3 regions of the Aminobacter sp. NyZ550 genome follow, and region 1 is predicted to be linked to each of the others. Evidence: predicted binding sites of a transcription regulator. Region 1 holds the regulator's gene; each other region holds the start of a gene.
What was found. Region 1 encodes PhoB, which activates phosphate uptake and scavenging genes when phosphate is short. Its sites were predicted from a motif close to TGTCATNNANCTGTCAT; they were not measured.

Region 1 (7,555 bases):
GAAACCTTGCAGCGCGCCTATCATCAGACCAAGCGCAATACCAATGGCAAGTGCCAACGCCCAGATCCACGGATTACCAAGTTCGAGACCGACGGCTTTGACCAGGAAATGCACCTGGGCAAAGCCCATCACCATGCCGATCAGGCCTTCGGCCGACCCGACCGACAGGTCGATATTGCGCATGACGATAACCAGCACCATGCCGGTCGCCATAATCGCCACGGCAGACGCTTGCACCGACAGGTTCCACAGATTGCGAGCGGTTAGGAAGGTGCGGCTGTCGAATTCGAACGGGTTGACGCCAAGGCGCAAGCTCGAAATCACCTGCAGCCCGACCCAGATCAGGAGCAGCGCACCGACCATGCCGAGCATGCGCGTATCGATCTCGGTTGCCTTGAGAAAACGTCCGACCGGGCTGAGTTCGGTCGTTCGCGCTCGGTCTGCCGGCGCGTTGGTTGTCGTGTCTGTCATTGTTACCTCCCGACCGGATAGCCGTCTAAGCGGCAGCCGGTGTGCGCATGATAGGGTCAATCCGCCATGTCATGAAGCGGGCGCTTTTGAAAAACGCCGCGGGCAAGCCGCGGCGTTTGACCGACCGGATCGAACCGATCTCAGTTGCAGGCTGCGACCGAACCGGCCGCCACGCCCTGGCAGACCACGTCCTTGCCAACCCAGCCGGCGTCGATGACGACGTTGAGGTTGTCCTTGGTGATCGGAACAGGCGTCAGGAAGACCGAGTTCAGCTCGAGGCCGCCAGGCGTCTTGAACTTGGTGACGTTGGCGATCTCTTCCATCTTCTTGCCATCGGCGAGCTGCGAGGCGATTTCGGCGGCGTTCTTGCCGAGCTCGCGCGCGTCCTTCCACACCGAGACGGTCTGAGTGCCGAGCGCGATGCGGTTCAGCGCGGCATGGTCGCCGTCCTGGCCCGACACCGGCACCGAGCCGGCAAGGCCCTGTGCCTGAAGCGCTGCGATCGCGCCGCCGGCGGTGCCGTCGTTCGAAGCCACGACCGCGTCGATCTTGTTGTCGTTGGCGGTCAGGAACTGTTCCATGTTCTTCTGGGCATTGGCCGGCAGCCAGCCATCGGTATAGGCCTCGCCGACATTCTTGATCTTGCCGGCGTCGACGGCCTCCTTGAGCACTTCCATCTGCCCGGCGAACAGGAAGTCGGCGTTCGGATCTGCACCGCTGCCCTTGATGAAGACGTAGTTGCCTTCAGGCTTGGCGGCGAACACGCCCTTGGCCTGCATGCGGCCGACTTCCTTGTTGTCGAAGGTCAGGTAGAAGGCGTCCTTGTTCTCGATCAGGCGGTCGTAGCCGACAACAGGAATGCCTTCGGCGACGGCCTTGTCGACAGCCGGTCCGATGGCCGAGGCGTCCTGAGCGAGGATGATCAGGGCGTTGGCGCCCTGCGAGATCAGGCTTTCGACGTCGGTCAGCTGCTTGGCCGGCGACGACTGCGCGTCAGCCGAGATGTACTTGTCGCCGGCGGCCTCGATGGCGGCCTTCATGGCGGCTTCGTCGGTCTTCCAGCGCTCTTCCTGGAAGTTCGACCAGGAGACGCCGATGACCTTGTCCTTTGCCGAAGTCACTGCCGTAAGCGACAGAGTCATGGCAACGCCCGCCAGGATGGCGGTGGTAAACTTTTTCATTATTTCCTCCCTGCGCCCAATGGGCGCGCCTACTTCGCGATAGCCCTTGGAGAAGCTCTTTTTTTCGAGCCTCGAAAAAATACTGACTCAATGCCCGGCCACTGTCAACATGGTTTCGCGAGCGCTCCTTATTTTTTTCGGAGCCCGAAATAAATAGAGACATTTGGCGCTGGCTCTGTCACAATCACTTGGCGCGTAAGGGACTGCCGCTTAAGAAGGGCAGCGCTTCGCCGGGAGGAAGACGAGCACATGTCGGTCGGCATACGTCACGACGATCTGAGACGGCGCAACCGCGCCATGGTTATATCCGCGGTTCGCCGAGCCAGCCAGCCATCGCGCACCGAAATCGCCGCCACCACCGGCCTCAGCCATTCGACGATCTCGACTATTTCCTCCGATCTCATATCAGAAGGCATCCTTGCCGAGGCCAAGTTCAGCGAACCCGTCTCCATGAAACGGGGGCGGCCGCAGGTCGGGTTGATGCTCGATGCCGACGCTGCGTCTGTCGTTGCGGTCGTGCTCTCGCTCAACAGCCTGTCCGCCGCCATCATCGACTATGCCGGCAACACCGTGACCGAAGAGACCCGGCGGCTTGTCACGCAGCAGATGCCTGCCGAGGCGCTGGTCGACGAATGCGTCGGAATGGTCCGGCGCCTGATCGACAGGGCCGGCACTTCGGGCGGCGCCGTTCTACGCATCGCCATCGCCGTCCAGGGCATCACCGACGCCGCCTCGCGCAAGCTGTTGTGGTCTCCGATCACCCGCTACGACGACATCCCCTTCGCCGACCGGCTGGAGCAGGAGTTCGGCGTACCTGTTTCGGTCGAGAACGACTGCAACATGATCGCCGAGGCCCTCCGCTGGCGAGATCCGATGCGTTATCGCGACGACTTCATCGCCATCCTGCTCTCGCACGGCATCGGCATGGGCCTCGTCATCAAGGGCGAGCTGTTCACCGGCACGCAGTCGTCGGGTGCCGAGTTCGGCCACATGATCCATCGCCCGGACGGCGCGCTTTGTCGCTGCGGCCGCCGCGGCTGCATCGAGGCCTATGCCGGCAACTACGCCATCTGGCGCAACGCAAGGGTTGGCGACGAAAATGCCGAGCCGCTGGCCGACCTGTCCGACGACGACATCAGGGCCGTGGCCGATGCGGCACGTGACCATGATGGCCCCGAACGCGAGGCCTTCCGCAAGGCCGGCGAAGCCATCGGCTTTGGTCTCGGCTCGATGTTTGCGCTGTTCGACCCCGCCCCCCTCGCCTTCGTCGGCGTCGGCGCAACCGCCTTCGACATCATGGAGCCACATGTGCGCGCGGCCATCGCCAAGACGGCGGGCGGGCTGCACTCGAAGGCGATCTCCTTCGACACCGAACCCAACGAGGTTCCACTCAAACGCGAGGGCGCGATGATGCGCGCGCTGCTTGCCGTTGATCAGGAGATCATTGCCGCAGGCACGGCTCCACGCCGTGCCGGTGCCGACGTCGCCTAGCTGAGCGGAAAAGAGCCCGAAGCGGCTCAGTCCTCGCGGATGGCGTAGCCGGCACCGCGGATGGTCCGGATCACGTCAGGCATGCGGCCGTTGTTGACCGCCTTGCGCAGGCGCCCGACATGCACGTCAACGGTGCGCTCATCGATATAGATCGTCTCGCCCCAGACATTGTCGAGCAACTGGCTGCGCGAGAACACGCGGCCCGGGTGCCGCATCATGAATTCGAGCAAGCGGAATTCGGTCGGCCCGAGCTTGATCTCGCTCTTCTTGCGGTAGACGCGGTGCGACTCGCGGTCGAGCATGATGTCGCCGACCTTGAGCACCGAGGACAACACCTCGGGTTTGGCCCGGCGCAGCAGCGCCTTGACGCGCGCCATGAATTCCGGCGTCGAGAACGGCTTGACCAGATAATCGTCGGCACCGGTCGAAAGGCCACGCACCCTGTCGCTTTCCTCGCCCCGCGCCGTCAGCATGATGATCGGCAGGCGTTCGGTGTCGGGACGCATCCTGAGCCGGCGGCACAGTTCGATACCCGACAGCGCCGGCACCATCCAGTCGAGCACCAGCAGGTCGGGCACGTTTTCCTGGAGCCGGATCTCGGCCTCGTCGCCACGCGTGACGACCTCGACCTGATAGCCTTCGGATTCGAGATTGTAGCGAAGCAGCACGCCCAGCGGCTCTTCGTCTTCGACGACCATGACCTTGGGAGCGATCATTGGCTATACCTTGTCCTTGCGCATGGCCGCTTCTGGACCATGCGCTGATTTAACCTATGCAGCGCCCCCGCGCCAAACGCATGCGGTTGCGGAAATGCTCAGGCCGGAACCGTCGTCGTGGTCTCGTCGACCTTGGGCCGGTTCAGCGGCAGCTGCGTACCCGTCACGACGAAATAGGCGTTCTCGGCGATGTTGGTGACATGGTCGCCGATGCGCTCGAGGTTCTTGGCGCAGAACAGCAGATGCGTGCAGGCCGTGATGTTGCGCGGATCTTCCATCATGTAGGTCAGGAGTTCGCGGAACACGGCGGTGTACTGGATGTCGATCTTCTGGTCGTCGGCGCGCAGATCCTTCAGGCCCTCGGCCTGACGCGCGACATAGAGATCGACGACGCCGCGAACCTGGCCAAGCACCAGCTGCGCCATCGCATCGATCGAATGCGAGAGATTGCGCGGGGTCGGCGACTGGCCGACGGCGCCGACCCGCTTGGCAATGTTCTTGGCGAGGTCGCCGATGCGCTCGAGGTCACCCGCCATGCGGATGGCACCGACCACGGCGCGCAAATCCTGCGCCATCGGCTGGCGCTTGGCGATCAGCGTGATCGCCGAATTGTCGAGATCGCGCTGCTTGGCGTCCATGATCGTATCGTCGGCAACGACGTTTTGCGCCAGTGCCTGGTCGGACGTGAGAAGCGCGCGGATGGCGCCGGCCACCATTGCGCCGGAAAGATCGCCCATGTCGCGGATGAGCTGGTCGACGTGCTGAAGTTCTTCGTCGAAGGACCGGACTGTATGTTCGCCCATGATTTCTTCCTCGTATCGTGTGCCGCGACGAAACCCACTCAGCCGAAGCGGCCGGTGATGTAGTCCTGCGTCCGCTTGTCGTCGGGGTTGGTGAACATCTTGTCGGTCGGGCCTTCCTCGACGAGATAGCCGAGGTGGAACATCGCCGTGCGCTGCGACACGCGCGCCGCCTGCTGCATCGAGTGCGTGACGATGACGATCGTGTAGTTCTCGCGCAGTTCGTCGATCAGCTCCTCGACCTTGGCGGTGGCGATAGGGTCGAGCGCCGAACACGGCTCGTCCATCAGGATCACCTCGGGCGAAACGGCGATGGCGCGCGCGATGCACAGGCGCTGCTGCTGCCCGCCCGACAGGCCGGTGCCGGACTCAGTCAGACGATCCTTGACCTCGTTCCAAAGTGCCGCCTTCTTCAAGCTGGACTCGACAACCGCGTCGAGCTCGGCCTTGCTGCGCGTCAAGCCATGAATCTTCGGGCCGTAAGCGACATTCTCGTAGATCGACTTCGGGAACGGGTTCGGCTTCTGGAACACCATGCCGACGCGGGCACGCAGTTCGACGACATCGATCTTGGGATCGTAGATGTCTTCATTGTCGAGCGTGATCTTGCCGCCGACGCGAGCGCTGTCGATGGTGTCGTTCATGCGGTTGAGACAGCGCAGGAAGGTCGACTTGCCGCAGCCCGACGGGCCGATCAGCGCCGTCACCTGGTGCTCCCGGATATTTAGATCGACGCCGAACAACGCCTGCTTCTCGCCGTAGTGCACGATGACCTTGTCACCGCGCATTTTGATGGCTTCGTTTGGCTTGTTCATCTCGGAGCTCACTACCTCTTCGAGGGTCTTTTCGGTCATGATGTTCATAGCAAGATGTTCCTTGTCTACCAACGCCGCTCGAAGCGCTTGCGCAGGATCACGGCAATGGCATTCATCAACACGAGGAATGCGAGCAGGATCAGGATTGCTGCCGACGTCTTCTGCTGGAAGCCCGGTTCGGGGAAATCCGCCCACATGAAGATCTGTACGGGCAGGATGGTGGCCGGGTCGGTGAAGCCGCCCGGGATGTCGACGATGAAGGCGACCATGCCGATCATCAGGAGAGGCGCGGTCTCACCAAGTGCATGGGCCATACCGAGAATTGTTCCGGTCATGATCCCTGGCATCGCCAGCGGCAGGACATGGTGGAACACCGTCTGGACCTTGGATGCGCCAATGCCAAGGGCAGCCTCACGGATCGAAGGTGGGACCGCCCGCAGCGAAGCGCGCGAGGCGATGATGATGATCGGCAGCGTCATCAGCGCAAGCACCATGCCGCCCACCAACGGCGCCGAACGCGGCAGCCCGAACCAGTTGAGAAACACCGCAAGACCGAGAAGACCGAAGACGATCGAGGGCACCGCCGCCAGATTGTTGATGTTCACTTCAATCAGCGTGGTCCAGCGGTTCTTCGGCGCGAATTCCTCGAGATAGAGGGCAGCGGCAACGCCGATAGGGAAGGAAATCGCCAAGGTGACGATCATGGTCAGGAACGAGCCCACCACCGCACCCCAGACGCCTGCGAGTTCGGGCTCGCGGCTCGCGCCCGTAAAGAAGAAGATCGAATTGAAACGGCTCTCGACAAGATCTTGTGCCTTCAGCCCGTCCAGCCAGACGATTTCCTTGTCGCCGATCTTGCGCGAGCTTTCCGGCATGTCGATGACGCGAAGCTTGGCAGCTCCGTCGGCGGCAGGGGTCGTTGCATCGAGCTTGCCGATGGCCTGGCCCTTTGCGACGGCGCCGCCTCCAGGCGCGGCCGCGACTTCGCTGAGCTTGATCGTTGCGCCATTCATTTCGACCAGAAGCGACTTGGCCCCCGTCGTCAGGCGCAGCACGCCGTTCTCTTCGGTCGCGCCAGCATCACGCGCCATAGCGAGGATTGCGTCGCTGGAAAATGTGAGACCTACATCGCCGGCGGCCGCCGAGGGCGTCACCGAACCGGAAAGCGCCTGGACGCTTCCGGTACCCGCGAGCAGGCCCTTCAGGTAAAGATCTGCAAAATCGTCGACCGGCACCGCATAGTCCACCGTCTTGCCGAGCATGGAGGGCTCGGCTTCGACCGATTGGCGCAGCATGACACCGGCCCCTGTCGACACCAGGCCGCGCACCAGCCGACGGTCCTGGCGGCTTGTCGCTCCCGGAACCTTGGCGGCGAGCGCGTCCTGAACAAGCGCGTCGTAGTTCGCCTCACCGGGCTTCGCCGGGTCGACCTTTGCCGCCGAAAGATCGATGGGCAGCGTCATGTAGTTCATCCGCAGTGCCGGCCACGCCTGTGTGACGATGGTCGAAAGCAGGATGATCAGGAACAGGCCCGCAAGCGCCACCGCACCAGCGCCTATCCACTTGAAACGCAGCTCTGCCGCGTAACGCGCCTTCAGCCTTGCCTTCGCCGCATCGTCGGTGTGGACACTGCGCGGCCGTGCAGCCACGGCCGGAAATGAGGTCGTGTCAGTCATACTGTTCCCGATACTTCTTGACGACGCGCAGCGCGACGATGTTGAGGGTCAGCGTGATACAGAACAGCACCAGGCCCAAGGCAAAAGCGGCAAGTGTCTTGGCGCTGTCGAATTCCTGATCTCCGACGAGCAGCGTCACGATCTGCACCGTGACGGTGGTCACTGCTTCGAGCGGATTGATTGTGAGGTTTGCCGCAAGACCTGCCGCCATGACGACGATCATGGTTTCGCCAATGGCACGGCTGACTGCCAGCAGCATTGCCGACACAATGCCCGGCAAGGCAGCCGGGAGGACCACCCTGCGGATGGTTTCAGACTTGGTTGCGCCAAGGCCAGCGGACCCATCGCGAAGCGATTGTGGCACGGCATTAATGACGTCGTCGGAAAGCGAGGACACGAACGGAA
Region 2 (7,555 bases), 2.7 Mb from region 1:
GGCTTCTATTTCCCCAAGGCGGTCTGGGGCGAAGGCGCGTGGCTGATCGGCGTGGCCCTGTTGCTCGGCATCGCCATGTCGTGGTTCGTCGCCCGGCAGGCAAGGCAGCGGCAGATGGCAACGGGCGCGACATTCCCGGTGTTCTGGACCTCGCTGGCCCTGATCGTCGGCCTGCCGCTTCTGGCGCTTGTCGCCACCGGCTTTCCCGTCAGCTTCGACCTGCCGCAGAAGTCGACCTTCAACCTGACCGGCGGCCTGCAGATCAAGCCCGAGTTCCTGTCGCTCTATCTGGCGCTGTCGTTCTACACCGCAGCCTTCATCGCCGAGATCGTGCGGGCGGGCATCCGCGGCGTCAACAAGGGTCAGACCGAGGCCTCGTCGGCGCTCGGCCTGCGCTCCGGACAGGCACTCAGGCTGGTGGTGGTGCCGCAGGCGATGCGCATCGTCATCCCGCCTCTGACCAGCCAGTTTCTCAACCTGACCAAGAACTCGTCGCTGGCGATCGCCATCGGCTATCCGGATCTGGTCGCCGTCGGTGGAACGGTGCTCAACCAGACCGGACAGGCGATCGAGATCGTGGTCATCTGGATGGTCGTCTATCTCGGCCTCAGCCTGATCACCTCGGCCTTCATGAACTGGTTCAATGCCAAGATGGCATTGGTGGAAAGGTAAGGAGGCGGACATGTCGCAAAACGACCTTCATTACGTCCGCACCGAAATGGCGCTGCCGCAACCAGCGCCGCTTCGCGAGCGCGGGCCGGTGGCCTGGATTCGCAAGAACCTGTTCGCCAACCCGTTCGATTCGGTGCTGACCATCATCGGCATGATCATCGTGATCATGATCCTGCCGCCATTGGTCGACTGGGCGCTGGTCCAGGCGCAATGGACCGGCACCGACCGGACCTTCTGCTCGACCGTCGCCCAGGGCGGCATCCAGCCGGAAGGCTGGTCCGGCGCCTGCTGGGCCTTCGTCAACGCCAAGTTCGGCCAGTTCATGTTCGGCCGCTATCCGATCGAGGAGCGCTGGCGCGTCATTCTGGTGGCGATCATGTTCGTGGCGCTGCTGGTGCCGCTGCTGATCCCCCGGGTGCCGCGCAAGGGGCTGAACGCATTCCTGTTCCTGGTGGTGTTTCCGATCGTCGCGGCCTTCCTGCTGATCGGTGGCTTCTTCGGCCTGCCGCATGTCGAGACCCCGCTCTGGGGCGGCCTGCTGGTGACGCTGACCCTGTCTTATGTCGGCATCGTCGTGTCGCTGCCGCTCGGCATCCTCCTGGCGCTCGGACGGCGCTCGAAGATGCCTGTCGTCAAGATGCTCAGCGTCATCTTTATCGAGACTGTGCGCGGCGTGCCGCTGATCACGGTGCTGTTCATGGCCAGCGTCATGCTGCCCCTGTTCCTGCCGGCCGGCGTCAGCTTCGACAAGTTCCTGCGGGCGCTGATCGGTGTGTCGCTGTTCGCCTCGGCCTATATGGCGGAGGTGGTGCGCGGCGGCCTGCAGGCGATCCCCAAGGGCCAGTATGAAGGGGCCGATTCGCTCGGCCTCAGCTATTGGCAGAAGACCGGACTGATCATCCTGCCGCAGGCGCTGAAGCTGGTCATCCCGGGCATCGTCAACACCTTCATCGGCCTGTTCAAGGACACCAGCCTGGTCTACATCATCTCGATGTTCGACCTGCTCGGCGTCGTCAGGCAGAATTTTTCGGATCCGGCCTGGGCGTCGCCCCAGACCCCGGCGTCAGGGCTCGTCTTTGCGGCGCTGGTGTTCTGGATGTTCTGCTTTGGAATGTCGCGATATTCCATTTATATGGAGCATCGCCTCGACACCGGGCACAAGCGATAACGAACAACAAAAGGGAACGGCCCATGGCCATAGAAAACGCAGTCAGCGCCGACGACATCAAGGTCGATGGGGCAAAGATGCACATCTCCGATACCGACGTCGCCATCGACATCGTCGGCATGCACAAGTGGTATGGCGAGTTCAACGTGCTCAAGGACATCAACCTCAAGGTGATGCGCGGCGAGCGCATCGTCATCTGCGGTCCGTCCGGCTCGGGCAAGTCGACAATGATCCGCTGCATCAACCGGCTGGAAGAGCACCAGAAGGGCAAGATCATCGTCGACGGCAAGGAGCTGACCAACGATCTCAAGAAGATCGACGAGGTCCGCCGCGAAGTCGGCATGGTGTTCCAGCACTTCAACCTGTTCCCGCATCTGACCATCCTGGAGAACTGCACGCTGGCGCCGATCTGGGTGCGCAAGACGCCGAAGAAGCAGGCCGAGGAGCAGGCGATGCACTTCCTGCGTCGCGTCAAGATCCCGGAGCAGGCCAACAAATATCCGGGCCAGCTGTCGGGCGGCCAGCAGCAGCGCGTGGCGATCGCCCGCTCGCTGTGCATGAACCCGCGCATCATGCTGTTCGACGAGCCGACCTCGGCGCTCGATCCGGAAATGATCAAGGAGGTGCTGGAGACCATGGTCGGCCTCGCCGAAGAGGGCATGACCATGCTGTGCGTGACCCACGAAATGGGCTTCGCCCGCAAGGTCGCCAACCGCGTCATCTTCATGGATCAGGGCCAGATCGTCGAAGAGAACACGCCAGCTGAGTTCTTCGACCATCCGCGCCATGAGCGCACCAAGCTGTTCCTGAGCCAGATCCTGCACTAGGAATCGGATTCCGGAAATCAGAAAGCCCGGTCGTATTTCGGCCGGGCTTTTTTGTTGCAACAAGTGCTGCGGAAGCGGGGACGGCGGCGGTGAGAAGAATTCTACGTCTGCTGGGCGCTATCGTGCTTGTCGCCGTGGCGGCGTTCGCGTTGGGTACGCTCGTACCACGGCCGCTGTTCGGCGGTGCTCCGGACGGGGCAAGTCCCCGCCATATCCTCGTCTTCACCAACCCGATCCACACCGACATAGCCGTGCCGATCGACGATGCCGTGCTGCAGAAATTCGGCTTCCTGCTCGACGCCGGCATCCAGGCCGACCTGCCGGCGGCGCGTTACCTGGTGTTCGGCTGGGGCAGCAAGGCCTTCTATATCGGCACGCCGACCTGGTCGGAGCTGAAGCCCGGCCCGGTGTTTGCGGCGCTGACCCTCGACAATTCGGTCATGCATGTCGATCTCGCCGGCGACGTCGACCTGCCTCAGCCCGCCGTCCAGCGTTTCGAGCTCGGCGAGGCGGGTTTTGCCGCCATGCTCGACTTCATCGAGCGCAGTTTCGTGCGCGACGAAGGGGCCGTTCAGCGCATTTTCGGGGTAGCCTATGGCGAATATGACGGCTTCTTCGATGCCCATGGCAAGTTCAACGCACTCGCCGGCTGCAACACCTGGACGGCGGCGGCACTCCGGGAAGCCGGCTTGACGACAGGCTGGTGGAACCCGCTGCCGGCGACCTTGAATTTTTCGCTCGGCCTCTACAACCGGCCGTCGGATGATCCAGGCGGCGACCAGCCCGGCGGCGTCCAGCCATAAAGCCAGTCCATGTCGGCGGCGAGGCTCGCCGGCGACTTGAACCTGAGGAACAGGTTGCGGGCGAGCGCCACCGGCCCGCTCGCATGCCAGGCGAAATGGTTGAGCGCGCCGCGCCGCGCCACCCTGGCGACACGCGCCTTGCGCACCGCTTCCCACTGTTGCAGCGCATCCGCCTTGTTCTGGGCGGCGAGCACGGCGTCGGCCAGCGTCCAGGCATCCTCGATCGCCATGGCGGCACCCTGGGCGGCAAAGGGCGTCATGGCGTGCGCCGCATCGCCGATCAGCACGATGCCGGATGCCGAGGTCCAGGGACGGGAGGCATCGACAGTGTGCAGCGGCCACACCGTCCACGGCCCGGCCTCCTCGACAAGCCGGGAGAGTGCCGGGGCCGTGCCCTGCATGGCGCGGGCCAAGGCGCCGGCATCGGTTTCACCGGACCATTGCTCGGAAATTGCCGTGCCGGGGGTGAAGGCGACGAGATTGACCGCATGGCCGGCGCGGATCGGATAGGCGACCATATGGAAGCCGGGATGCAGGAAGGTCGTGACGGTCGTCAGCGATGTCACTCCGGCGAACTGCCGGCCCGGCTCGCTGTCGACCGGGATCGTCGTGCGCCAGGCCAGCTCGCCCGAGAACCGGCTCTTTTCATGCGGGCCGACAAGGCGGCGGCTGGCCGACCAGACGCCGTCGGCGGCAACGAACAGGCCGGCCTCTTGCTGTGACGTGATGCCGTCCTGGGTGATCGATATGCCGAGACCGTCCGCCCTGGGCTCGACCGTGTCGACTGTCGATCCGGTGGCGACCGAGATCAGCAGGCTTTCGCTGACGCGGCTGAGCAGCGCCGACTGCAGATCGGCGCGGTGGGCAACGAGGTAAGGCGCCTTCCAGCGGCGTTCGGCCGCAGCACCCAGCGGCACGCGGCCGCGCTCGACAAGGCTTGCCGCGCAGCGCAGCACCACCGCCTCGGGCCGCACGGCAGACCTGCTGACCAGATGGAGCACGCCGAGGCGGTCGAGAATGCGGGTGGCGTTGGGAGAAAGCTGGAGACCGGCGCCGACTTCTTCGAGCACCGGTGAACGTTCATGGACGTGGACACTGACGCCGTGCCGGGCAAAGGCAAGGGCGGCGGTCAGCCCCGCGATGCCGGCGCCTGCAATGACGACCGGCGGCGACCGCATGATCGTGCCTGGGCCTCAGGCGGCGCGATCGATGGCGTAGAGGCTGCCCGCCGGCAGGGTCTCGGTGGCCTTCAGCTTGGCGGAGTAGCGGTACAGCGTCGAGCAGTAGGGGCAGACCTTCTCGGAATCGGCGCCCATGTCGAGGAACACATGCGGATGGTCGAACGGAGCCTTGGCGCCCACGCACATGAACTCCTTGACGCCGATCTCGATCACGGCATGTCCAGCGTCGTTCTGGAAGTGGGGGATGGAGCCACCGGCCATGGTATTTTCCCTTCTGAGGACCCTTATTGCAGAGCGTTTGTATCATAAGCGGCGGCTTTGCAAGATGCTGAAATGAAACTGTCGCAATTGCCTGTCAGAGGATAAGTTGAGCCGGATAAGCGGCGGAACGCGGCAGTGGGGAAGGGTTGTCCAAATGAATCAGCTGAAACCGGTCCATACCGATTTCGTCAACGACAAGTCGCCGACCGGCGCGATCGACGGCAATCCGGACCGCTTCGTCAACCGCGAGTTTTCCTGGCTGCAGTTCAACAGGCGGGTGCTCGAGCAGTCGCAGAACCCCAACCATCCGCTGCTCGAACGCGTCCGCTTCCTGTCGATCTCGGCCGGCAATCTCGACGAGTTCTTCATGGTCCGCGTCGCCGGTCTCGCCGGGCAGGTGCGCGAAGGCATCACCATCCGCAGCGCCGACGGCCGCACGCCGGAACAGCAGCTCGACCAGCTGCTGCATGAGGTCGAGCGGCTGCAGGAAGACCAGCAGAAAAGCCTCGCCAGCCTGCTCGAGCTGCTCAAGCTCGAAGGCATCGAGACCATCGCCTCGGCGGATCTTACCAAGGAAGAGCGTAAGTGGCTCGAAGATCATTTCATGGAGCAGGTCTTCCCGGTGCTGACGCCTTTGTCGATCGACCCGGCGCACCCGTTCCCCTTCATCCCCAATCTCGGCTTCTCGATCGCCCTGCAACTGCGCCACCGCAAGAGCGGCGAGGAGATGACGGCGCTGCTGCGTCTCCCTGTCGCCCTCAAGCGCTACATCCGCTTGCCCGACCGCAAGCGCTCGGTGCGTTTCATCCCGATCGAGGAAACGGTCAACCTGTTCATCGGCAAGCTGTTCCCCGGCTATGAGGTCAAGGGCTCGGGCACCTTCCAGATCATCCGCGACAGCGATATCGAGGTCGAGGAAGAGTCCGAGGATCTTGTCCGGCTGTTCGAGACGGCACTCAAGCGCCGCCGCCGCGGCTCGGTGATCCGCGTCGAATTCGACAGCCTGATGCCGGCCGAGCTGCGCGAGTTCGTTGCCAGCGAACTGGGTGTCGCCTCGAACCGCGTCAGCGTGCTGAGCGGGCCGCTGGCGATCAACCAGATCTCGGAGATCGTCTCGATCGCCCGCGACGACCTGAAGTTCCCGCCCTTCAATCCGCGTTTCCCCGAGCGCATCCGCGACCATCGCGGCGACTGTTTCGCGGCGATCCGCGAGAAGGATTTTGTCGTCCACCATCCTTATGAATCGTTCGACGTGGTGGTGCAGTTCCTGCGCCAGGCGGCGATCGATCCGGAGGTGGTGGCGATCAAGCAGACGCTTTACCGCACCTCCAACGACAGCCCGATCGTGCGCGCCCTTGTCGACGCCGCCGAGGCCGGCAAGTCGGTGACCGCACTCGTCGAGCTCAAGGCGCGTTTCGACGAGGAGGCCAATATCCGCTGGGCCCGCGATCTCGAGCGTGCCGGCGTGCAGGTGGTGTTCGGTTTCCTCGAACTCAAGACCCACTCCAAGATGTCGCTGGTGGTGCGCCGCGAGGACGGCCGCCTGCGCAACTACGTCCATCTCGGCACCGGCAACTACCACCCGATCACCGCGCGCATCTACACCGACCTGTCCTTCTTCACCACCGATTCGGCGATCGCGCGTGATGTGGCGCATATCTTCAACTTCATCACCGGTTATGCCGAGCCGGCCGACGAGATGTGCATCGCACTGTCGCCCTACACGCTGCGCAGCCGCATCCTCAAGCACATCGCCGACGAGGTCGAACATGCCCGCGCCGGCCGGCCGGCGCAGATCTGGATGAAGATGAATTCGCTCGTCGATCCCGACGTCATCGACGCGCTTTATGACGCCAGCCGCAGCGGCGTCGAGATCGACCTGGTGGTGCGCGGCATCTGCTGCCTCAGGCCGCAGGTTCCCGGCCTGTCGGAGAATATCCGCGTCAAGTCGATCGTCGGCCGTTTCCTCGAGCACAGCCGCATCTATTGTTTCGGCAATGGCCACGGCCTGCCGTCGGACGAGGCGATCGTCTATATCAGCTCGGCCGACCTGATGCCGCGCAACCTCGACCGGCGCGTCGAAACCATGGTGCCGATCGCCAAACATTCGACCGTGCACGAGCAGGTGCTGGGCCAGGTCATGCTGGGAAATATCATGGACAACCAGCAAAGTTTCGAAGTATTGGCGGATGGAACCTCGCGGCGGATAACGCTCGACGAGGGCGAAGAGCCGTTCAATGCGCAGGAATATTTCATGACCAATCCGAGCCTCTCCGGACGGGGTGACGCGCTGAAGTCTCACGCGCCCAAACGCATTGCCCAGTTCAAGCGTCGCAAGAAGGCGGAGGCGGCGGCCGGCTGATGGCGCAGCTTTCGCAGGGCCGGCTCAAGGACCGCCGACCGCTGTCGATCATCGATATCGGCTCGAACTCCATACGTCTCGTCGTCTATGAAGGGTTGGCACGCTCGCCGACCCTTCTGTTCAACGAAAAGATGCTCGCCGGCCTCGGCCGCGGCATCGTCTCCACCGGCAAGCTCGACCCCGAGGGCGTGACCCGCTCGATGGAGGAGTTCCGGCGCTTTCGTGCGCTGTCGGAGCAGGCCGGCGCGGAAAAGATGTATGTGCTGGCCACCGCCGCCGCA
Region 3 (7,555 bases), 2.5 Mb from region 1:
CTCTGGGCCGGCGCATGGATATTGGTGAACTTGCCGTAGGCGCTCAACGCATCGCACGAAGCCGCCAGCACAACTGCCGTCGTCGCGTTGCCGGTGGCGGCAGCATGACGGAGCAAGGCATTGTTTTCGCTGGGGGCAGTAGCGTCAACCATACTTCAATCCTTGCCGGCTATTGGTCGGCATATATGGAGCATTCCTCGGTATGCTCGACGCCACCGAGCCTAGGCGCCAAAGGTGAAGGAATGATCGACATAGCCAGAAAGCTGGCTTTCCTGCTGATCGGATATGGTGGGCTTGGCGCTCTGGCCAAGCCGCTGGTGGGCGGCGTCGGCGTTATCCTCATGCTGCACCGGGTCAGTGCGCTGCTCGACCGGCCCGACGGCCCCAATCGTCATCTGACCATAACGCCCGGCTTTCTCGACGTGCTTATCGGCGAGATGAAGCGGCTCGGTTATGCCTTCGTCTCCATGGATGAGGTTGTCGGCCGCCTGAGCTCCGGCCGCACGAAGGGGCCCTTCGCAGCGCTCACTGCCGACGACGCCTATCGCGACAATCTCATCGAGGCCTTGCCGGTTCTCGAGAGCCATGGCGCGCCCATCACCATCTATGTCGCGCCGGGGCTCACCTCGGGTGCTGCCGACCTGTGGTGGGAGGTTCTCGACGACATCGTCGAAGCCGGCAAGCCGGTGACGGCCACGGTCATGGGCGAGCAACGCACATTCGAATGCACTACGCCGCGTGACCGCAAAGGCGCTTTCCTTGAACTGTCCGACTGGCTGACGTCGGAAGTGTCGGAAGAAGATCAGCGGCAGGTGCTGCGCGGCCTGGCCGAGCAGGTTGGCGTCGACGCCTCGGCGCCGAACCGCGACCTGTTGATGGATTGGACCGAGATCAGGCGAGCCGCCAGCCACAAGCTGGTCACGATCGGGGCCCACACGGTCCATCACTGCAATCTCAAGCGCCTCGAAGCCGGCAAGGCGCTGCGCGAGATGCACCGCTCGCGCAGTCTGATCGAGGCCGAATTGGGCGAGGCACCGCAGCATTTCGCCTATCCTTACGGCTATGCGGCGGCGGCTGGCATGCGCGAGACCCATCTGGCGCGCCAGGCCGGCTTCGTGTCGGCGGTCACGACCCGGCACGGCGTTCTTGTACCCGGCCATGCCGCGCATATGCATGCTTTGCCGCGGATTTCGGTCAACGGCCGCTACCAGGATCTCGCATCGATGCGCGCCATGCTGTCGGGCGCGACGACATTGATCACCAATGGCGGTCGCAAGCTCGTGACTGTGTAGGTTCAGTGACCGGCGGTCTTGGATGGCTTGACCATCCATTTGATGATCAGCATCGCAGGCAGGATCCAGAGCAGGCCGCTGAGGAAGAAGAACAGCAGGTGGGTGACAGGGCCTGATTGCGACAGCTGGGCAACAGCCACCATGGTCGCGATCAGCGCGTAGACGACGACCAGCAGCACCAGCAGCACGGTTCCGATCAGCTTCTTGACGCGCACGGGCATTTCTTCATCCTTTGTCCAGGCTTCGCATAGTCGCTCTGGCCAGCCGGTGCAACCGGGTAGGGTGGCCGGCGCGACTGCGTGTCGCGTGGGCCGAACTTGCCAGCGGGGCCATCATGGTCCACCAGTCCCGCGGTTTCGATGAGCCGGGAACGATTGCCGGGAACGATTGCCGGGAAAGATTGTAATGTCAGCCATGACCAACACTGCCGCACCGCTTGCCGAGCGCAACAGGGAGCTGCACAACCGCACGCTGGTTCGCGGCTGGCTTTATCTCGTGCTGCTGGTGCTGTTTGCGCTTGTCATGGTCGGCGGCGCCACCCGCATGACCGGCTCCGGTCTCTCCATCACCGAATGGAAGCCGATCCACGGCGTCATTCCGCCGCTCAACCAGGCCGAATGGCAGGAGGAGTTCGAGAAGTATCAGCAGATCCCGCAATATGAGCAGATCAACAAGGGCATGACCGTTGACGAGTTCAAGGGCATTTTCTGGTGGGAATGGGCCCATCGCCTGCTCGCCCGCGGCGTCGGCTTCCTCGTTGCCATTCCGCTCGCCTTCTTCTGGATCTCGGGCCGCCTCGAGCGGCGGCTGAAACCGCGCCTCGTCGGCCTGCTGGCGCTCGGCGGGTTCCAGGGGTTCATCGGCTGGTGGATGGTCGCCTCGGGGTTGTCGGAGCGTGTCTCGGTCAGCCAGTACCGGCTGGCGATCCATCTCACCTTCGCCTGCATCATCGTCACCGCTGTCGCCTACATCGCGCGCGGCCTTGCGACCTATTCGGAGGCGCCGGCGGACCGGCGCATCCAGCGCTTCGCGGGCATCATGGTGCTGCTGGTGATGTTCCAGATCTATCTCGGCGCCCTGGTTGCCGGCCTGCATGCCGGCCTTTCCTACAACACCTGGCCGCTGATGGACGGCGCCATCATCCCCGGCGACCTTTTGGTCATCGAGCCCGTCTGGCGCAACTTCTTCGAAAGCCCGAAGACCGTGCAGTTCGTCCACCGCATGTTCGCCTATACGGTGCTGGTCGTGGCGTTCTGGCATGCGTTCACGACAATGACACAGGCGCCGCGCACGACCCATTCCCGCCGGGCCTGGGTGCTGGCTTTGCTGATCGTTGCGCAGGCGGCAATCGGCGTCGGCACCTTGCTGATGCAGGCGCATATGCACTGGGCGCTGCTGCATCAGGGTTTTGCGCTGATCGTGCTGATCTTTGCCACGGCGCATTGGCGCGCGACCAAGGGGGCATATCCCCTTGAAAACGACGTCGCGGTCAGAAGCTAGCGCGAACAGCTCTGACGGCTGCGACGACGGCGAGTTCGCTCGCCTCGTCCTCGTCGTTCTTGTCCTCGGCGTGCCAGGACGACGACAGGCAGCCCCAAGCGATGGCGTGATCCAGGATCGTGTCAGGGCGCTGCCCCAGCGTCCTGGCGAAGACCTCGGCCATGTAGGCGATGCGCTGAGGATCGACGCAGAGGTCGTCGTGCCGGTCAAGCGGGTTGTAGAAGAAGTTCGCCGCGTCGAAACCCGGATCGCCAAGGATGCCCTTGGGGTCGATGACCAGCCAGCCGCGCTCGCCGAAAAGGATGTTGTCGTGATGCAGGTCGCCATGCAGCACGCGCAGCTCGTGCGGATCGGACAGCAGACGCTCGGCAATGACTGATGCGTCCCGGTAGGGGCTTGCAAGCCCGGCGTCGCGATCGAGTTCGGCCTTCTTGAACAGGCTGTCGAAGCGCTGCCGCAGCGGCTGCAGATCGGCAGGAGGCGGGACGTCGGACGGCGAAAACAGCTGCGCCATCACCTCGTTGGCGATGTCGGTGGCGTGGCGGTCGCCGTGATCGTTCAGTTCATCGACGAGCAATCGCTCGCCGGCATATTCGAGCAGCATGTCGTGCCCCTCGAAGCCGAGCAGGCGCACGGCGCCGACGCCGTCGCGCCAGCTGAGATAATGTGCGCCGCGCAATTCGTCGGCGACATCGTCGAACGGCTTGAGCGCCTTGACCACGGCCGGTTTGCCGTCGGCCAGCCGCACCTTCCAGATGCGGCTGGAAAACGTCTCGGCAATCAGCTGGGGATCGCTGACATTCCAGTTCTTTGGCCACCGTTCCGGCCCGCGATCGGAAATGCCAGCCTGATCCATTCCTAGTGCTTGAGCCCGAGCATCAGGTCCATGTTCTGGACAGCGGCACCGGAAGCGCCCTTGCCGAGATTGTCGAGCAGCGCCACGAGGTTGACCTGGCCCTGGCCTTCGGTGCCGAAGACATAGAGCTTCATGCCGTCGGTGTCGGCAAGCTCGGTCGGGTCAAGCCGGTCGAGCTTGGCGCTGACCTCAAGCGGCACGACCTCGACGATTTCCTGTCCGGCATAGTGCGCGGCAAGCGTTGCGTGGATGTCGGCGATCGAGGCCGAGCCATTGAGGTCGGCGAGGTGCAGCGGCACCTGGACAATCATGCCCTGGGCAAAGCGGCCGACCGAGGGCGCAAAGATCGGGCGGCGCTCGAGCAGGCCATGCTGCTTCATCTCGGCAACGTGTTTGTGCATCAGCGGCAGGCCGTAGAGGAAGTGCGGCGCAGCGATGTGGTCGGGGCGCGAGGCGTCCTCCATCTGGCCGATCATCTGCTTGCCGCCGCCGGTGTAGCCGGAAACGGCGTTGACGCTGACAGGGTAGTCGGCCGGCAGGGTGCCGGCCGCGACCAGCGGACGGATCAGCGAGATCGCGCCGGTCGGATAGCAGCCCGGGTTGGCGACGAGCCGTGCATCGGCGATGCGCTTGCGCTGGGCAGCGTCCATCTCGGCAAAGCCATAGGCCCAGTCGGGGTGGACGCGATGCGCCGTCGACGTATCGATGATGCGGGTCGAGTTGTTGCCTTCGAGAATGCGGACGGCTTCCTTCGAGGCATCGTCGGGCAGGCACAGGATGGCGACATCCGCCTCGTGCAGGCGCTCGGCCCTGAGGTCGACGTTGCGGCGTTCGGCTTCCGGGATCGACAGCACGGCGAGGTCGTCGCGGGCGGCGAGGCGCGTGCGTATCTGGAGGCCCGTGGTGCCGTGTTCGCCGTCGATGAAGATTTTCGGTTTCATTGTCTGCCGTCCGTCGAAAAATTCGTTATTTCAGGTGGTTATGGCCAAATTCGGACTCTCGTCCGCAAGCCGTTGATTCAATGCCTCAGGCCTTGTCGCGCGCCTTCTTCTCGGCCAACAGGCCGAGATAATGCATGGCGACCGTCGAGCCGGCGATAGCCGTAATATCGGCATGGTCATAGGCCGGTGCAACCTCGACGATGTCGGCGCCGACGATGTCGATCTGGGTCATCTGGCGCAGCACCGACAGGATCTTGGCCGACGACGGGCCGCCGGCCACCGGCGTGCCGGTTCCGGGCGCAAAGGCCGGGTCGAGGCAGTCGATGTCGAAGGTGACATAGGTCTTCTTGCCGCCGGTGCGTTCGGCGATCGCATAGGCGATGTCGGCAGCGCGCATCTCCTCGACCTCGTGGCCGTAGAGGATCTTGATGCCGCAATCGTCGGGCGCGTGCGTACGGATGCCGATCTGGATCGAGCGATCGGGGTCGATGATGCCGTCCTTGACGGCGCGCGCCACGAACGATCCGTGATCGATGCGCTTGCCGTCGTCAGGCCAGGTGTCCTGGTGGGCATCGAACTGCACCAGCGCCATCGGGCCGTGGATCGCCGCATGCGCCTTCAGCACGGGCCAGGTGACGAAATGGTCGCCGCCGAGCGTCAAAAGGAAGGCGCCCGATCTCAGGATCTTGGCTGCTTCGCGCTCGATTGCAACAGGGGTCTTCTGGTGGTTGCCGCTGTCGAGCAGGCAGTCGCCATAGTCGATGACGGCGAGGTCGTCGAACAGGTCGCGGTTGAACGGGTATTGCGGGTCGCAATCGAAGATCGCCGAGGCGCGACGGATGGCCTGCGGGCCGAAGCGTGCGCCCGGCCGGTTGGTGACGGCGGCGTCGAAGGGGATGCCCCAGACCACCGCCTCGGCCCCAGTGACATTCTTCGAATACTTGCGGCGCATGAAGGACAATGCCCCTGCATAGGTCGGATCACCCGAGCGACCCTTGGGGCCGCGTGCGGTAAAGGCGTGATCGATCGACGAAGAGGGCATGGGCAGTTTCCTTATTCGGTCTTTCGGAATTCGGTCGTTCAGAATTGCGAGGCGCAAGAACTACAGAAGCCTGAACCAACATGCCAGCCCCATGGCGAATTGCGTGTGACAGCTGCATTCATCGCCCTGTCATCTGTCTTTCACGCCCATGTCATCGCCGCCTTTTAGGTCGCTCCAGGCATATCAAGCCATGGAGCGATTCCCATGCGGACAGTTCTGGCAGGCGCAGTCTCGGTCTTGCTGACCCTCGCTCTGGCGACGTCTGGCCATGCCGGTTCTCGTTCCGAAGATATCCTCGCGCGCTTCGAAAATGCCAATCAGTGGCGTGACCATGTGATGGTCGTGGCGCACAGGGCAGGCGGCCTGCAGGACGGCAAGCGGCGCTTTGCCGAAAACTCCATCGCCGCCCTGCGCGATGCGATCTCTCTCGGCGCCGAAATGGTCGAGATCGACATCCGCCGCTCCGCCGACGGCGAACTGATCGTCATGCATGACAGCTGGCTCGACCGCACCACCGACTGCACGGGCGAGGTCGTAACCCGCGCCATGGACGAGCTCAGGACATGCCGGCTCGTCGTCGAGGGCACCGGCACTGTCACCGCCGAAACAGTGCCGACGCTGCGGGAATATCTGTCGGTCGCCAAGGGCAGGATCCTGGTCAATCTCGACAACAAGCTCGACACCGCCGACCTCATCGACATGGTTGCGCTGGCGCGCGCCATGGAGATGGAAGAGCAGGTGGTGGTCAAGGCGAACCTGTGGAATGCCGAGCGTGTCGCCACCGTGAAGGCGGTGATGGCGCGGGTGGGGCAAGGCTTCCAGTTCATGCCGATCATGGCTGACGACGCCGTGCGCGACCCCGCTTTCGTCGAGGCATCGGGCAAGGCTTTCGCCGCAAATGCCGTGGAGATGATTGCCTGGCGCGGCGACACCGAAACAATGACCGTATCTGGCGGGCCGTTGTTTTCGGCCAGGGTCAAGGCAGCGGCCATTCGCGGCAACTGGCACATCTGGGTTGACACTCATGCCATCGTCAACAAGCCGGGTGGCTATCTCGCCGGCGGCCGCGGCGACGAACTGGCGGTGGCCGCCGGGTTTCCCAACGAAGTGTTCGGCTTCTGGGCCGAACGCGGCGCGACGATGATCCAGACCGACGAGCCGCGTGCAGCCATCAACTGGCTGGCCGCCAATGGCTATCGTGTGCCTTATGCCGAATTGGAAAAACCCGTGGCCTCTGTCGCAGGCCAGGCGGGCGCGTCCCAGCCGCCGACCAACTGATGCCGCGGGAAGGGGCTAATACGCTCTCGAGCCCCGAAGCGCCTTGCGCCGGTCCTTGAGCGAATATTTCGAGCCGCCCTCCTTGAGAAGTCTCTTGCCCTTTTTCTTGCAGTGGCTGTCGGCTTTGCCGGCGGCCTTTCGCGCGTCGGCACCCTTTTCGATCGCCTTGTCATAGGCGCGCATCCAGCAACTGTCGAACGAGGTTGCCCGCTTGAGAAACTTGTTCGACGCGGCCTCTGCTGGGCCAGCGGCAAAGGCTATGGCGACTGCCAGTGCGAGCATGCGGACCATGGTGATTTCCACCGGCGGCTTGAAGTTGCGCTTCCAAGCATAAGCCAGGCCGGCCGGAACAGCATGCGGAAAAGAAAAAGGCCGCCGCTGCGGCGGCCCTCAGACTGCTGACAACCCCCTGGCGAGAGTTGGGGGTTTGTGATTCAGTGGGTGATGTTGAAGCGAGCCGGCCCTGAACAAACCGCACTTGAGATCGTCACGCTCGATCAACTGGTTCCAGTTGATCACCTTCTGCGCAAGATCGATGGTGTTATCGATTTCTCGTTCATCCACGATCTGACAGCGCCGCTTTACTGCGCCGACAATGGTCGCCCGCCACTTGATCCGACCTTGATGTTCAAGGCGCTGTTCATCG

Region 2: N7E70_RS20880 (RNA degradosome polyphosphate kinase) is a predicted target of PhoB. The motif match lies at 4,981-4,997, and genes of this name have one in related genera.
Region 3: N7E70_RS19845 (glycerophosphodiester phosphodiesterase family protein) is a predicted target of PhoB. The motif match lies at 5,759-5,775, and genes of this name have one in related genera.

The regions. Positions count from the first base shown of each region.
Region 1 covers NZ_CP114190.1:1,471,121-1,478,675, reverse strand. Annotated here, with positions in the region: gene N7E70_RS07370 (sugar ABC transporter permease) at 1-471, opposite strand, end outside; gene xylF (D-xylose ABC transporter substrate-binding protein) at 612-1,652, opposite strand; gene N7E70_RS07360 (ROK family protein) at 1,902-3,143, shown strand; gene phoB (phosphate regulon transcriptional regulator PhoB) at 3,170-3,859, opposite strand; gene phoU (phosphate signaling complex protein PhoU) at 3,958-4,662, opposite strand; gene pstB (phosphate ABC transporter ATP-binding protein PstB) at 4,701-5,522, opposite strand; gene pstA (phosphate ABC transporter permease PstA) at 5,540-7,150, opposite strand; gene pstC (phosphate ABC transporter permease subunit PstC) at 7,143-7,555, opposite strand, start outside.
Region 2 covers NZ_CP114190.1:4,218,184-4,225,738, reverse strand. Annotated here, with positions in the region: gene N7E70_RS20910 (amino acid ABC transporter permease) at 1-672, shown strand, start outside; gene N7E70_RS20905 (amino acid ABC transporter permease) at 683-1,840, shown strand; gene N7E70_RS20900 (amino acid ABC transporter ATP-binding protein) at 1,864-2,667, shown strand; gene N7E70_RS20895 (TIGR02117 family protein) at 2,757-3,470, shown strand; gene N7E70_RS20890 (FAD-dependent monooxygenase) at 3,413-4,648, opposite strand; gene N7E70_RS20885 (zinc-finger domain-containing protein) at 4,664-4,912, opposite strand; gene N7E70_RS20880 (RNA degradosome polyphosphate kinase) at 5,067-7,274, shown strand; gene ppx (exopolyphosphatase) at 7,274-7,555, shown strand, end outside.
Region 3 covers NZ_CP114190.1:3,986,925-3,994,479, reverse strand. Annotated here, with positions in the region: gene N7E70_RS19880 (GNAT family N-acetyltransferase) at 1-152, opposite strand, end outside; gene N7E70_RS19875 (polysaccharide deacetylase family protein) at 243-1,292, shown strand; gene N7E70_RS19870 (DUF2842 domain-containing protein) at 1,295-1,513, opposite strand; gene N7E70_RS19865 (COX15/CtaA family protein) at 1,698-2,792, shown strand; gene N7E70_RS19860 (aminoglycoside phosphotransferase family protein) at 2,782-3,648, opposite strand; gene argC (N-acetyl-gamma-glutamyl-phosphate reductase) at 3,651-4,589, opposite strand; gene speB (agmatinase) at 4,675-5,631, opposite strand; gene N7E70_RS19845 (glycerophosphodiester phosphodiesterase family protein) at 5,836-6,909, shown strand; gene N7E70_RS19840 (hypothetical protein) at 6,925-7,200, opposite strand; gene N7E70_RS19835 (IS1182 family transposase) at 7,354-7,555, shown strand, end outside.